Linked DNA regions of Sinobacterium norvegicum. The protein of the gene in region 1 interacts with the protein of each later gene in a pairwise test. Links are inferred from orthologs where the notes say so. Each region holds a gene or a part of one and is shown on either strand. Other genes may lie near its edges. The genes, in order: topA and L9P87_RS13975.

Region 1 (8,129 bases):
CGGCAAGAGTACCTTGTTGAAAATACTGCTGGGTGAATTAACGCCTCAGCAAGGAGAGGTAAAAAAAGGTACCAAGCTTGAACTGGCCTATTTTGACCAGTTACGCACTGAACTCGATGGTGAAAAAAGCGTTATCGACAACGTCTCTCAGGGCCGCGACTTTATCGAAATTGGCGGTAAAGATCGCCATATCTATAGTTATTTGTCAGATTTCTTGTTTTCGCCAGAGCGTGCGCGTACACCGGTAGGTGTGTTGTCTGGTGGTGAGCGTAATCGGGTGATGTTGGCCAAATTGTTTGGTCAGCCGTCCAACCTGTTGGTACTCGATGAGCCGACCAACGACCTCGATGTAGAGACGCTGGAGCTGCTCGAAGAAATTCTGATGGAATACCCGGGCACTATATTATTGGTCAGCCACGACCGAGCGTTTATGGATAACGTGGTCACCAGTACCATCGTCTTCGAAGCGCCGGGTAAGGTGCGTGAATACATCGGTGGCTACAGTGATTGGAAGAACCAGGGGGGCTCATTCAGTGAGCAGGCCTATCAAGACGAGGCGGTGGTGTCGAAACAGGCTGAGCCTTCGTCCGCGGTGCAGGCGGCGCCGCAGAAAAAGATAAGCTTTAAACTCAAACACGAACTTGAACAGTTGCCCGCTAAGATTGAGCAACTAGAGGCCGACATCGATACTGTTCAGCAACAAACCGCGGCGGCTGATTTCTACCAGGGGCCGCGGGATGAGGTCGCCTCAACACTGGCCAAGCTCGAGGCCTTGGAGGCCGAGCTTGAGGTGGTAGTCGAGCGCTGGGCAGAGTTAGAAGAACTGGCCTCTTAATTGCCGTCTTTGACTCTCACTGCCAGCACGTCACAGCAGGCGCCATGTAATACGCCGTTTGCTGTGGAACCAAAAATCAGCGCTAGGCCGTGTCTGCCGTGACTGCCTACGACAACAAGGTCGGAGCCTACTTCGATACCGAGCTTATGGATTTCGGTCTCTGGCCTGCCCAGTACCAGATGACAGTCATCCTCGTCGACGCCAATGGTTTTGGCCATGCTTAAGAGCTGGTTCTTTGATTGCAGTAAGAGCTCGTCTTGTAGACTGGAGAAGTCGAGAGGGATGTCGCTGCCGTAGGTAAAGCTGAGAGGTTCGACAACATGAATAATGCTGACTTTGGCATTGTATAACTTGGCCAGCGACTGGGCTCTTTGGCACACCAGTGGACTGTCATCACTGAGGTCGATAGCAAGCAGTATGTGTTTATAATCAGACATCGAGGCGCTCCTGTGTATTGAATAAAACAATCATTTATTCAGTAGTATAGCTGAATATATGATTCAATTAGACGGCAGTTTTTGCGGTCTGTCAAAATATAGTGAAGTCAATAAATGAAAGAGTATTCATGGCGTATATAATCATCGGGTTTGTGGTCATTATGGCAATATCCCCCATTTTCTGGATGCGACCCAGTCCACGACAAAAACAGTTGGAGCGGCTGCGAGCATATGCGGGTAAGCGGGGTTTGGACGTGTCGATCAGAAAGCTACCACAGAAGCTACGCTACCGTCATGACTTCGACATGATGAGCTGTTACAGCAAGTACCACCCGCGAGGAGCAAAGCAGCAAGAGGTGGTGCGTAAAAAGTGGTTTATCTCACTGGAAAAAGGCTTTGATTGGGTGAGCAGACCGGACCTTGAATACCAACAACAGCTACAAAACATCACTGATAGTCTACCTGACAGCTGTAGCTATGTTGAAGCTGAGCAGTTATTTGTGGCCGTTTATTGGCGAGAGAAAGGTGATAGTAGTACAGTTGATCAAGTCGCCGAAGTTATTGAAAAAATAATGTTAATTCAGTCGCAAAAATACCGAGAGCAATAGCAATGGTGAAAAAAGGGATCTATAAGCATTATAAAGGTGCTTATTATCAGGTCGAAGGGGTGGCTCGCCACTCCGAATCAGAGGAACAACTGGTGGTCTATCGCCCGATGTATGGTGATCGCGCTCTCTGGGTCAGGCCGTTATCTATGTTTGTGGAAACCTTATCAACTGACAAGGGGGTGTTCGCCCGCTTTAGTTACGTCGGTGATGAACTGCCGGTAGAATAGTCTGTAAGCTATATATAATAAGGCTTGTAGCTGTTTATTTTGACGTTATTCGGTCAATTATTTTAATGACAAGACTTGACCTTGATAGCCGAGTGCGATTATAACTTGCGGCAATTGATACGTTTACCGTTTTTTTTACCTCTTATTAATGTAGGGAACTAATGACTAAATCCTTAGTTATTGTGGAGTCACCAGCCAAAGCCAAGACAATCAACAAATACCTTGGTAATCAATATGTTGTAAAGTCTAGCGTTGGTCATATACGCGACTTGCCGACCAGTGGCAGTAAAACCAATGCTGTCGACCCTGCGGCGCGGGCGAAAGAAGCGGCTAAGACTCGTAAGATGCCGGTGGAGAAGAAAGCGGCCTATAAAAAGAAGAAGGCAAAAGATCAGTTAGTCAGGCGAATGGGTATTGACCCTGAAAACGATTGGGCCGCGCAGTATGAAACCCTGCCAGGAAAAGAGAAGGTCGTCAGTGAATTAAAGCGGTTGGCCGAGACCGCTGACACCATTTATCTCGCGACGGATTTGGACCGCGAGGGTGAGGCGATTGCCTGGCACCTGCGGGAAACTATTGGCGGTGAAGATGATAAATACAAGCGTGTGGTTTTTAACGAAATCACCGAGACAGCGATTAAAGAGGCATTTAACACCCCCTCTGAGCTAGATATGAGTCGGGTCAACGCTCAGCAGGCTCGACGCTTTCTAGACCGTGTTGTCGGTTACATGGTTTCGCCCTTATTGTGGGCCAAAGTTGCCCGTGGCCTATCAGCTGGCCGAGTACAATCTGTGGCGACCAAACTGGTCGTTGAGAAAGAGCGAGAGATTCGTGCCTTCATCCCAGAGGAGTATTGGGATATTGCGGCTGACCTCACCACCACCGATCAGCAAGCGCTGTCGATGGAGGTCAAAAAGTATCAAGGTAATGCTTATCGCCCCACTAATGAGGTCGATACCATGGCTTCTGTGGCGGCGCTAAATGATGCCAGTTTTACCGTTGTTAGCCGCGAAGACAAGCCGACCAGGACTAAACCAACCGCCCCCTATATTACTTCGACATTGCAGCAGGCGGCGAGCACACGCCTCGGTTTTGGTGTGAAGAAGACGATGATGATGGCTCAGCGTCTTTACGAGGCGGGTTATATCACCTATATGCGTACAGATTCGACCAATTTAAGCAATGAGGCCGTGGCTAATTGCCGTGACTATGTTGCAGATAATTATGGCAAGAAATACCTGCCTGAAGCGGCGATTAGTTACTCAAGCAAAGAGGGTGCACAGGAGGCGCACGAAGCCATCCGTCCCTCAGATGTTGGCTGTATTACCGCTCATCTAAAAAATATGGAACGCGATGCAGAGCGTCTGTATGAGTTGATTTGGCGTCAGTTTGTCGCCTGCCAAATGGTACCGGCTGAATTTACCTCGACCTCTATTGTGGTTGAGGCTGTGGGGTATGAGCTGCGTTGTAAGGGGCGGGTTATTCGCTTCGACGGCTTTACCAAGGTGCAGCAACCACAAGCGAAGAAAGCCGAGGACGTCATCATGCCCGACGTCAAACAGGGCGAGGTGCTGAATCTACAGCAGGTTATTCCAACTCAGCACTTTACCAAGCCGACGCCGCGCTATACTGAGGCGAGCTTAGTCAAGGAGCTGGAGAAACGTGGTATTGGTCGACCTTCCACCTATGCTGCGATCATCTCGACGATCCAAGACCGCGGATATGTACGGGTTGAGAATCGTCGTTTCTTCGCTGAGAAAATGGGCGATATCGTCAGCGACCGTCTCAGTGAGAGCTTTGTTGACCTGATGGATTTCAGTTTTACCGCCAGAATGGAAGAGGCGCTGGATGGTGTTGCCGCTGGCACTAAAGACTGGAAAAAATTGCTCAATAATTTCTATACCGATTTCCGGGTTCAGCTGGATCAGGCAGAGTCTGACGAGGGTGGTATGCGTGCTAATAGCCCGACACCAACGGATATTAAATGCCCAGACTGCGGCCGCGACATGCAAATTAGAACAGCCAGTACGGGGGTGTTTTTAGGGTGTTCAGGGTATAGCTTGCCGCCCAAAGAGCGCTGCAAGTGTACGATTAACTTGGTGTCAGGCGATGAGGCGGTTAGTACTGAGTTAGATGAAGAGGCAGAATCTCGTCTGTTGCTGAATAAGCGCCGTTGCCAAATCTGTAACTCGGCGATGGAGTCCTACCTGATCGATGAGCAGCGTAAGCTGCATGTCTGTGGTAACAACCCGGATTGCTCAGGCTATGAAATAGAAGAGGGCAGCTTCAAGATTAAAGGCTATGAAGGGCCGGTGCTTGAGTGTGATAAGTGCGGTTCTGAAATGCAGCTCAAATCGGGCCGTTTTGGTAAATACTTTGGCTGTACCAACGAGGGCTGTAAAAATACCCGCAAGCTGTTGCGTAGTGGTGAAGCCGCGCCACCAAAAATGGATCCGGTTCCGATGCCTGAACTTGCTTGTATCAAGGTTGAGGATACCTATATTCTTCGTGACGGTGCAGCCGGGCTATTTTTGGCGGCCAGTAAGTTTCCTAAGAACCGAGAGACGCGGGCACCGCTGGTGTCTGAGTTGTTGCCACACCAGGCCGAGATCGATCCAAAGTATGACTTTTTGATGAAGGCACCCGTGGCGGACCCTTCCGGCAACCCCGCCATTATTCGCTATAGTCGCAAGACTAAAGAGCAGTATGTGCTGAGCGAGGTTGAAGGCAAGGCCAGTGGCTGGACAGCTTATTACGTCGGCGGTAAGTGGGTTGAAGAGCAGAAGAAAAAACGTGTAGTTAAGAAAAAGGCGACGAAGAAAAAGTAGACGCCTTTCAATTAATCCAAAAAACCCGCAAAGGCGGGTTTTTTTTATAGAGCATAGCCAAGAGGTATCCTGCTATGAGAGATTATCAACGCCGAATAGCGTCGCTGCTGCAGTATTGTCAGCAGCAGCTAACGTTGGCCAAAAAGCTGAATGAGGCGGAGCGCCGTGGGCTGATGGAGGCCGCTGTGACTCATCTTTACACCGCCTATCGCAGTTATGTGGTTGAGGTCGTCTCTTCCTATCATGTGACCGAGGATTCTTTGCCAACATCATGGCAGTTGCCTGAGGTGGTAGAGCTCTTGCAGCAGGGGCAGCATCAAAGCGGCGAACTCAATGAGCTGCTGACATTGTCGAGACAGGGCTGGCTGTGTCAGTTGCTGACGCTCCATAGCCGTACTTTGCAGCTGGAACAGACGATGCCGATAACGCGTAAAAATGCTGGACAGTTTGCGATTGCAGCGGTGAATCTCGATGCGCCAGTGATTGATTTTGATATGGCGACCATCGTGTCGATAAAAACCGGTTTTACCGAGTTAATTCAACGCCAGCGTCAGCACTCAGTAGAAAGCTAAGCATCTTATTGTGTGCAATCCTGCTCGAAAGGCTTGTTAAATCTGACAAAGCGGTGTTATAAAGAAGTTCTAGTTACTTACAAAAAGAAGGTGGGCGTAGTGTCTTCTCTACTGGAAATTGTGGAACTTGCTAATGGCGAGATTGTATTACGACATGCGGATGGCGATGGACGTCCTCTGATTAATATCCGATTCACCAACGAGTCTGAGATGGTATCGGCGACGGCTCGACTTGAGGTTGCCAAGGCAATGATTCAAGCCGGCATGGCGACCTTTGCCGAGATTGTCGAGAATCAAGAAGAGGAGGCTGTATTCCAGGCTGAAGAAGTCTACGAGGGCAGTGAGCAAGAGTTATCACGTGAGGTGGTACTTCACTGAGCTTAATGACAGGGTGAATTGAGTCAGTTGTTGCTGGTTGTCCCTGAATTACTCATGGCTGGAGACGTTTCGTCGTCAAGCCAATTTAATTGAACTCCCTGGGTATCTGGTTTAGCGAATAAGCAGGCAGTGGCTTTTGCCGTTGATTGCGGCGTAGGCTAATTCGTCCTGATTGATGGTGCTGGTGCTGTTCAGGTTGGCTACAACCGTATTGCTTTTGCCGCTATTGAGACAGCGCAGCAACAAATTGTGCAGTTGCTCGTCTGAGTCGCTGTTGATGATCAATATAGGACGCTTTTCCAAGCCAAATTGTTTCAGGATCTGGCGGTTTAGTGAGGGTGGGTTTATCCATGTAACCCAGCGCTTACTGTCTTCCCCTGCGAGATGGCTGATAATGGGAAGTATTAGCAGTTCTTGGCTGGGGTGGCCCTTAATGCAAATCTCGGTAATATACTCGTTGTTAACTGCATTGTCGTTTTGTTCTAGTGCGGCAAATAATGGCATAATACGTCCCTTTTAATCTGTTCAATTCGCCAGCATGGCTGGCGTCAAGCTACTTAGTGTTGGCGAATAACCCCAACGCTGATACCTTCAATCGATACATCTTGTTCGGCTAAGTCGACGACTATTGGCTCGAAGTCTTGATTCTCAGGGAGCAGCAATAATTCTCGTTTGGTCTTACCGCGTTTGAAGCGTTTAACCGTGACCTCATCTTCAATGCGGGCGACGACAATTTGTCCATCAGTGACCTGGCTGGTGCGATGAACAGCGAGTAGGTCGCCATCCATAATGCCGATATCTCTCATGCTCTCGCCGCGTACTCGGAGCAGATAATCTGCCTGTGGAGAGAAGAATGATTCTGGGATTTTGACGTGGTCGTCGATGTTTTGTTCGGCCAGTATTGGGTTGCCGGCAGCAACCTGACCAATAATAGGCAGGCCAAGTTCTTCCGCTTCTTGGGGCAGGCGAATTCCGCGAGAGGTGCCAGCAAGCATGATGATAGCGCCTTTTTTGGCCAGTGCTCGAAGATGTTCTTCTGCGGCATTGGGTGAGCGAAAGCCCAGTTCTTTGGCGATATCAGCCCGTGTAGGGGGGAGGCCTGAATCATTGATGTGGCGTTTGATCAAGGCGAGTACTTCGGCTTGTCTTGCAGTCAGTTTTATCATAGTTGCTTATCTGGTTATCCATACAGTACATGTAATTCTATACAGTGTTTTTCAGCTGTGCAAGTATTAATCAATGATTTAGCGCAAGTAGAGTGTCCCGAGGGGGGGATCTAGCGGTTAACAGGTGGTTGAGCGATGGCCACCGTAGGGCGCTACAGCGGCAGTCAGGTAGGGATTATTGTTCGGTTTCGAATGCTGGGCTTGTTTCTTCTGCTCGGTTGATCTTGATCAGCATCCCCATCAGCGGGTGGTCAACATAGTGTAGTTCGTCGCTCTTGAGCCGGCTATGGTTGTTAAGATTGGCCGTTTGCTCGACGTCATACTCGTTAGCCATCAGCGTCTGATACTTAAAGCCACTGTCGCTGAAGCTGCTGTAGCGTGGTGAGTTAGCTGTTTGGTAGGGCGATAGGCTGTCGTCGGCGCTATAACTGAATGTGTAGGTGTTGTCGTCACTGTCGAAGGATTCGCTGAAGCTGCTGAGCCAAAAGTTAGATTTTACGTGAAGAAAGCGACTGAGTTGGATATCCAGGCTGCCCTCTAGCTGGTGGTGCTGGTCATAGCTCTCGCCAGCGTGGATAAGCAGAGGGGGTGATGTTTCGCCCTCATTAAACACCATTAGCCAAGATTGGTGATACATCACGCGGTAATTGCTGTTTTTATCCAGTGCCAAGGCATGCTTGTTGAGCATCCGCTGTTCTTCATCCAGATAAATAAGAGGTTGACGGACGGCGTCCAGGGCTTCGCTGTCTGATGACTCGCCAGTCTGGGTTGAGGTATCACCAGGCTCTGTTTGAGCGGTGTTTGTATCCTCCTCGCTGTCAGTCATCGTGTTGATATCGTTAAGAGAGAGGCTGTTCTCTGCGGCGATAAAATTAATCACATCTCCCCAGCGTTCTTCTTCGGCAGCATTGGGGTTGAGGTTTTCAAAAAGAATAACCTCGACTTGATACCAGCGGGGTTCACTGGTTTCTTCGTTGTCTTCTGTGCGTTGGCTTTGGCTGTTCGCATTAGCGGCCAACATGAGGCTGGCGATAAGTAATAATCGGTAGTACAAAATTTACATCCTAATGATATCGGT
Region 2 (7,910 bases), on another replicon or contig:
TGTCCTCCATCATCATCTTTCCGAACAACAGGCGACCCTGTTCACCACCGGAGCAAACCTGAACGTCCTTTTTCTGGGTTTCGGCGTTAAAAAGCAGGCGGCCTAGGGTGGCGCGAACGATCTGGTCGTCGTGGTGCTCTTGGCGCCAGTAGCTCATCCAATCGAACAGCGATTCCGGCTTGGGGAAGTCGCGGGCGTGATCCTGCGCGTAGTAGCCGACCTGGGCGTTCTCGGCCCATTTGTAGCCACCCTCGCTGGGTGTTAACTCGTTCATCAAACATTTTAACAGTGTCGTCTTACCGACACCGTTGGCGCCGATGATGGCGATGCGCTCGCCGGCTTCAACCATCAGGTCGGAGTTTTTGAACAGCAGCTCGCCATCATCGAAACCGTGGCCCAGGCCCTTTACTTCCAGTGCCAGACGGTGCAGTTTCTTCTCTTGGTTGAAGATAATGTACGGGTTTACTCGTGTCGATGGCTTGATGTCGTCGAGTTCAATCTTCTCTAAGCGCTTGGCCCGTGAGGTCGCCTGCTTGGCCTTGGAGGCATTGGCGCTGAAGCGGCTAACAAATTGCTTCAGCTCGGCCATCTCGGCCTTCTTCTTGTTGTTCTCGTTCTGCATGCGCTCACGGGCCTGGGTCGAGGCAAACATGAAGTCGTCATAGTTACCCGGGTACAGCTTGATGGTGCCGTAATCGATATCGGCCATGTGGGTACAGATAGCGTTCAAGAAATGGCGATCGTGCGAGATGATAATCATGGTGCACTTGTAGCTGTCTAAGACACCTTCCAACCAGCGGATAGTATTGATATCTAAGTTGTTGGTGGGTTCGTCAAGTAGCAGAATGTCTGGATCAGAAAACAGTGCCTGGGCTAATAAGACACGGACTTTCAAGCCGGGAGCAACCTCGCTCATTGGTCCCCAGTGTAAATCGGTATCGATACCGGCACCGATGAGCAGTTCACCGGCGCGACTCTCGGCGGTATAACCGTCCATCTCAGCAAATTGAGATTCGAGCTCGCCCACCTTCATGCCGTCTTCTTCGCTCATCTCTGGCAGTGAGTAGATGCGGTCGCGTTCAACCTTGATGTCCCACAGCTCTTTATTACCCATCATCACGGTGTCGAGAACGGAGAACTCTTCGAAGGCGAATTGATCCTGATGCAGCCTGCCGACACGCTCGTTAGGCGTGATACTGACGTTGCCGGCGGTGGGCTCAAGCGAGCCGTCGAGAATCTTCATAAACGTCGACTTACCGCAGCCATTGGCGCCAATTAAGCCATAACGGTTGCCCTCGCCGAATTTAACAGAGATGTTTTCAAACAGCGGCTTGGTGCCGAATTGCATCGTGATGTTGGCTGTAGAGATCAAGGCGAGCATCCTAGGTTGTCGATGAGTAAAAATGGTTGGGTCAAAAATAGGGGCGCACTATACGTTTTTTTGCCGGTTTAAGCAAAAATAAAGTTGCCCTTCAGCCTGCCGCAGTGATGGTTATAGCCTCATTACGCGGCGCTGATGATCTGTTACAATTGGCCGATATTTTACTGTGAGCCGCCAGATGAACTACATACCGTTTGATGAATACAAGAAAGCCTGGGTTTTTCGCCATCGAGATCTGCCGGTCAGTGCCGAGGACTTGGCCGCTATTAAGCCGATGACACCGCAGCGTAGCAGCGAAGTGTGGGGGCTCAATATCAGTGAACTGAGTACTGAACCGGATCATTTTACCAACGGTGACTGGGCAGCGGCAAAAAAGACCTGGAAGGTCAATGATCGATGGCAGGAGGCTTGGGATAGCGAGGAGTCGACGTTGCCCGAGGCAGTGCTGGAAAACATCGACTGGGATGACAATACCGTGGTCTATTTTTGTTATGACTCTGATAATGTGATTGAGACCACCTGGGCGGTGTTTCAACGCTGTTGGAAGAATTTTTTGTTTTTCGACGACGGCCCGCTGCTGATCGGCCGCAAGCGTTTGCAGGTGGCTCAGTTTTTTCAGAATGGCAATGTACAAGTAGGCGAGCGAAAAGCCTAGGCGGTGATGCTGTCAGTGTGTTGGTTGGTGCGTGACGGCTTGATTTTGATAATCACTCTCAATAATATGCCCATGACTTATTGATTTATTTTATTCAGGTAGTGTTATGTCGGTCTTAAATGCCTTACTCCAGCGCAACTCAGCCCCTCGATTACAGGAGCCTGGCCCCAGCCCTGAACACTGTCAGCAGATGTTTCAAGCGGCACTGCGGGCGCCGGATCACGGTCGATTGCGCCCCTGGCGTTATCTCGTCATCGGCGGTGACGACAGAGCCAAGCTGGGCGAGATCTACGCCCAGGCCGAGCTCGCCCGTGACCCCAATGCCCCGACGGAGAAGCTCGAGCGGTTGCGCGGTCAGCCGTTGCGTGCGCCAATGGTGATTGTGGCCATTGTTAACCCCACAGAGAAAGACGGTGTGCCGCTGCAAGAGCAGGTCATCAGTGCCGGCTGTGGTGTCCACGGCCTGATGTTGGCGGCGGAGTCCTTCGGCTATGCCGGCGTCTGGCGTACCGGCCCAATGGCTACCAATGACACCGTCAACCAAGCGCTGGGCCTTGCCAGCCATGAGAGTATTGTTGGCTTTATCTATCTCGGTACCCGCATGGGTGAAGCGAAAAAATTACCCGACCTCAATACCGAGGATTTCGTCAGCCACTGGCAGGGCTGAGAGCTTTGAGGTAGCCTAGCCGCTTCCTGTTGTTTTGCGGTTAGGTGAGTCAGTGCAAGAGAAATCGTTAGTCGTTAAGGCCGCTCTTTGGATGTTGCTGGCGTTGAGCCAGTTTATGTTAATGGCTGTTGCCGGCCGAGAGCTGACCGCCAATCTTCCCATCAGCCAAATTCTGTTTGTTCGTAGCCTCATCGGGCTGCTGATTATTGCGTCTATTTTGACCTATGCTCGTGCCTGGCCACAGTTACATCGAGGCCAATTAGGCTGGCATATTCTGCGCAATAGCAGCCACTTCGCCGCTCAATATGGCTGGTTTTTTGGTCTTTCTATGATTCCTCTGGCCGAGGTGTTTGCCATCGAGTTTACCGTGCCGATCTGGACGGCTATTTTGGCGGTGCTGTTGCTCGGCGAAAAAATGACGCCGCCGCGACTGGTCGCCGTCGGCTTGGGTTTTATCGGTATGTTGGTGATACTGCGCCCGGGCATCGAGATTATCAGCCCTGCCGCGTTTGCGGTATTAATCAGTGCCGTCTTCTTTGGCCTCACCCATACCATTACCCGTAAATTAACCGCCGATAATAGCGCCCTGGCCATCTTGTTTTTCATGGTATTAGTGCAGGGCACGCTGTCATCGATACCGGCAATGATGCAGTGGCAGTCGGTTGAAAGCCTGGATGGGTTCTGGCTATTAGTCGTTGCCTGCACGGCTTTGTTGGCGCATTTTTCGATGACCAAGGCGCTGGTCTATGCCGATGTCACCGTGGTGGTGCCGATGGATTTTCTGCGTCTGCCGCTGATTGCCATCATCGGCTATATTTTTTATCAGGAGTCGATCGATATCTACTTGTTAGTCGGCGGCTTAATCATGCTCAGTGGCAACTTTTACAGTATGCGAGCGGAGAGTAAAAAAATGAAACGTGCCGGCAATGAATAAGCAACCTTATGCTATTCCTGCAGAGGCTGTTGAGCTTTGCTATGAAATTAAGAAAAGTAAATTCATTGCACGCGTAGCCTATGCCGGTAATCGCCAGCAGGCGATGGCGGTGCTTGAACAGGCCAGAATCGATTACCCCGACGCCCGCCACCACTGCTGGGCCTATTTATTGGGTGACCCGAAGCAGCCGACCTCACAGGCGTTTAGCGACGACGGCGAGCCCTCGGGCACGGCGGGCAAGCCGATTCTTAACGTGCTTAATCATCGCGGTATCGGCGATATTATCGTGGTGGTAATCCGCTATTTTGGCGGCATCAAACTGGGTGCTGGCGGTCTGGTCAGGGCGTATTCGACCTCGACCCAACAGGCGGTGGAAACCCTGCAGACCAAGACTCTGGTGCCGATGATTGAGCACCGTTTGCTCTGCGACTACGCCGGTGAGGCCGAGATTCGGCGTTGGCTGGAGGGGGCAGAAGGGCAGCTGGTGGATGTCGATTACGGTGGCGAGCTGCAGATGACCATCGCGTTGCCGCTGTCGATGGAGCACGCGCTGATAGACTTTGTGGCTGCCAGGGTGGCGGTGACGTTGTTGACGTCAGCAGATTAAACAACGTTTTGGTATTTCACCCCGTGGAACTTCGCACTCGCTCCGTGATTCCACTGCCTGCTCAGTAAAAGATATTCGCGATCAGTGAAGTCACTGCGCTGTAGTCTTTGACTCAACGCGCAGTGAGATCCTGTTGTCGCGGGTACTTATATCCCCAATCGATCCCGCAGGCTGTAATAGGTGGCCGCTGCTGCCGTCAGCGGTGTGCGTAATAGACGGCCGCCGGGGAACGGATAGTGGGGCAGATTGGCAAAGGCATCGAAGCGCTTGGCATCGCCGCTCAGCGCCTCGGCAATCAGTTTGCCGGCGAGGTGGGTGGTGGTGACGCCGTGGCCGCTGTAGCCCTGGCAGTAATAAATGTTGTTATTCAGCCGGCCTAACTGGGGCAGACGTGACAGGGTTAATAGGAAGTCGCCGCCCCAGCTGTAATCAATTTTAATATCACCGAGTTGCGGGAAGGTTTTCTTCAACTTAGGCAAAATCTTGCGCTGAATATCAGACGGGTCGCCACCGCCATAGTTAACCCCGCCGCCGTAAATTAACCGGTTATCGGCGCTGAGACGAAAGTAATCGAGTAGGTAATCGCCATCTTCGACACAATAATCGCTGGGGATTAAGGCCTTGGCCTGTTCATCCGTGAGCGGTTCGGTGGCGACGATTTGGGTGCCACAGGGCATGGTTTTGCTGGCGAGTTCGGGGATCAAACCGCCGAGATAAGCGTTGCCGGCGACCACGGCATATTTACTGTTTACCTCGCCATGGGCAGTTTTAATTTGCAGTGGTGAGCGCACCACGTCGATGACCTCACTCTGCTCGAAGATTTGACCGCCAAGGGCGACGAAGGCTTCAGCTTCACCGAGGGCAAGGTTGAGGGGGTGGATATGGCCACCGCTCATATCGAGTAGACCGCCGCAGTATCGGTCGGTGTTGACAATATTACCAACTTCTTCGGCGCTGACCATCGACAGTTGCTGATGGCCGATGCCTTCCCACAGCGCTTTAGTCTGCTCAAAGCCCTGTAGTTGTTTGGTGGTATTGGCGGCAAAGAAGCTGCCGTCTTTGAGGTCACAATCTATAGTATATTGCTTGATACGTTGGCGAATAATGGCATTGCCTTCGAAGGCCATACTGCCCAGCATATCCCCGGCCTCGCTGCCGAAGCGGCTACGGATATGGTCGATATCACGGCTGTAGCTGTTGATCAGCTGACCGCCGTTGCGACCACTGGCCCCCCAGCCAATTCGACCGGCCTCCAGTAACACCACATTAAACCCTTGCTCCTGTAAATGCAGGGCAGAGGAAAGTCCACTGTAGCCACCACCGATGACGCAGACGTCGGCATCAATACTGCCATCCAGTTGAGGATAAGGCGTTTTATTATTGGCCGAGTCAGCGTAGTAAGAACCGGTGTGTTGAATTGTTGACATAAGAAGTAATCCCCAGTGAGTCTAGGGATTAATTTAAGCCGATAGCGGCTGCGGGACAATAACCCTGCGGTGGTAGCTTCTTTGATATTTGTTACACTCCAGCTTGCCTGAATATATTGGCCACCGATGTAGGTTTCTGGATAAAGCTGTAGGCACTGCGGGTAGACGCTATAGCCCCCGTGTTGGCAGCTCATCGATTGTGGTGGGTAAACAGAGAAAATAATGGAGAGTACAGTGGAAAATTTTAATATGGATTTCACATCCAAGGTGGTGATTAACAGTGCCGAGCAACCCTGGCTTGAAAGCCCGATGGCCGGTGTTGAACGCAAGCCACTGGCGCGAGAAAACCGTGAGAGCGGCCACGCCACCAGTATTGTTCGTTATCAGACCGGGGCTAATTTTAGCGCCCACCAGCATCCCCTGGGCGAGGAGATTTTCGTCTTAGAGGGCGTGTTTTCTGATGAGCACGGCGACTATCCCGCCGGCAGCTACATTCGCAATCCACCGGGTAGCAGTCACAGCCCTTTCAGCAAAGAAGGCTGCGTATTATTTGTAAAACTCAATCAATTTGACCGCCGTGACGGCGAAGAGGTTCGGGTCAATACTCTTGAGGCCGCTTGGCGGCCGGGGATCGGCGGCCTGCAGGTGATGCCGCTGCATGATTTTGAAGGTCAGCATACCGCCCTGGTGAAGTGGCCGGCCAACGAGGTATTTCAGCCCCATCAACACTTTGGTGGTGAGGAGATTCTGGTGCTATCGGGGCAGTTTGAGGACCAATACGGACAATATCCTGTCGGCAGCTGGATACGGAGCCCGCACCAGAGCAGTCACCACCCCTTTGTCGTCGAAGAAACAGTCATATTGGTGAAAGTCGGTCATTTAATGCCGGCACCGTAGCGGTGGGGAAGTGGGCCCGGTGACCGAGGCCATACTGTGCGGTGATTTTTGGTGTTTACAGGGCGATATTATAGGCCTTGGTATAGCGCTCAAAGCGATCGAGCACGGTGGCTTCATCGAGGCCAAACTGGGCCAGATGATAATCGTGGCTGCCGTGCTTGCCCTGGGGGTGGTCGGCGATGTACTGCTTGATCGGCTGCTGTACATCCTTGCCGTAAGGCAGCTCGAAGTGATGATAAATACTGTCGATGACCGATTGGTTATCGTTAACAAAATCACGGTATTGAATATCGAGAATACGCTTGTCACTGATGTTTTTGCGTTGCTCGATGCTGCCGTTGACCTGATCGACCAGATAATCCAACACCCCTTTACCCAGGGCGTTAAGATCGGCATTTTCACTGTCGGGCATTAAATAGGCCATCATACTGCAATAGGAGCCAACCACTTCACGGGGGTCGCGATGGGTAATAATAATCGAGCAATCGGGGTGTTGCTTGACCATCAAATCCAGTGACCACAGATGATACGGTGATTTTAATAACCAACGATCAGTCTGCTGTCGTGACTGCAGCATGCGCAATAACTCGCCGTGGTATTGGTATTGTTTGGTCCGATCGACGGTTTTGAAAAAACTGGCATAGGGCTCTAAAAAGGCCTCGATGCCGAATTGCACATCTTCAAAAGTATGATTGAATAAATGAATACACTCCTCGGGGGTATCCGCCGAGGTGTGGTGTATTTTACTGAGGTCGCTGGCTTTTTCAAAAGCCGCTTTGACAATGGAGTAACGCGGATCGGTTTCGCCCTCAGCCAAGTTAGGGTAGGGCGACGGGTTGTAACCCTCCCAGAGCTTAAGCGGTCTGGCAGCGGGGTCGCTGGCTAAAATATTGAGCAGAGCCGAGGTGCCGGTGCGGGGCATCCCAGTTAGAAACATCGGTTTTGAAATCTTTAAATCCCGGATCTCAGGCTGTTTTTTAAAACTGTCTTCGATGCGCAAGCGCTCGGCTAACAGGTTAACGATTCTACCGCGGCTGGCTAACCTTCCTGCATCGCTGAGGCCGTTTTGGTCGTAGGTCTGCATTAAAACGGTGAGGCCTGTTAAGAAACCTTGGTCGCCAAAATCATTCAACCCGGTCTTGTCTTTGGCTTCTTCTAACACGCTGTTGACGGATAAATCCACTGACATTATGTTAACTCCGCAAGCTTAACGAGTTGAGCCTTTGGTGTCGGGTGCTGTTCGGCACCGACCCAGCGTACACACATGGTGCCCTGATTATGGCCACAGGTATTGAGCCAGTTTTTGCAGCCAGGGTCTGTTGGTGAGATGACCACGGTAACC

The links.
Region 2: the proteins of topA (region 1) and L9P87_RS13975 interact in binary tests that used the Escherichia coli proteins (3 or more experiments, as listed by UniProt). The link is inferred for Sinobacterium norvegicum from one-to-one orthologs.

Annotation. Positions count from the first base shown.
Region 1 is NZ_CAKLPX010000001.1:47,237-55,365, forward strand. The notes cover bases 1,933-5,135. They hold topA (type I DNA topoisomerase), read left to right. Parts: upstream 1,933-2,268; coding sequence 2,269-4,935; downstream 4,936-5,135. Other genes in these bases: L9P87_RS00265 (DUF1653 domain-containing protein), read left to right, coding at 1,933-2,107; L9P87_RS00275 (DUF6586 family protein), read left to right, coding at 5,010-5,135. Also shown: L9P87_RS00250 (ATP-binding cassette domain-containing protein), read left to right, coding at 1-835; L9P87_RS00255 (universal stress protein), read right to left, coding at 832-1,272; L9P87_RS00260 (hypothetical protein), read left to right, coding at 1,527-1,880; more of L9P87_RS00265, read left to right, coding at 1,883-1,932; more of L9P87_RS00275, read left to right, coding at 5,136-5,507; L9P87_RS00280 (hypothetical protein), read left to right, coding at 5,607-5,885; L9P87_RS00285 (SulA-like leucine-rich domain-containing protein), read right to left, coding at 5,997-6,389; transcriptional repressor LexA, read right to left, coding at 6,443-7,051; L9P87_RS00295 (CsiV family protein), read right to left, coding at 7,227-8,105. UniProt on the Escherichia coli protein: Releases the supercoiling and torsional tension of DNA, which is introduced during the DNA replication and transcription, by transiently cleaving and rejoining one strand of the DNA duplex.
Region 2 is NZ_CAKLPX010000003.1:426,386-434,295, forward strand. Bases 2,453-5,436 are described here. They hold L9P87_RS13975 (YigZ family protein), read left to right. Parts: upstream 2,453-3,629; coding sequence 3,630-4,244; downstream 4,245-5,436. Other genes in these bases: L9P87_RS13965 (nitroreductase family protein), read left to right, coding at 2,453-2,703; L9P87_RS13970 (DMT family transporter), read left to right, coding at 2,756-3,637; L9P87_RS13980 (NAD(P)/FAD-dependent oxidoreductase), read right to left, coding at 4,391-5,436. Also shown: L9P87_RS13955 (ABC-F family ATPase), read right to left, coding at 1-1,372; L9P87_RS13960 (DUF2947 domain-containing protein), read left to right, coding at 1,560-2,036; more of L9P87_RS13965, read left to right, coding at 2,143-2,452; more of L9P87_RS13980, read right to left, coding at 5,437-5,671; L9P87_RS13985 (cupin domain-containing protein), read left to right, coding at 5,906-6,568; L9P87_RS13990 (sulfotransferase family protein), read right to left, coding at 6,624-7,757; L9P87_RS13995 (DUF1214 domain-containing protein), read right to left, coding at 7,757-7,910.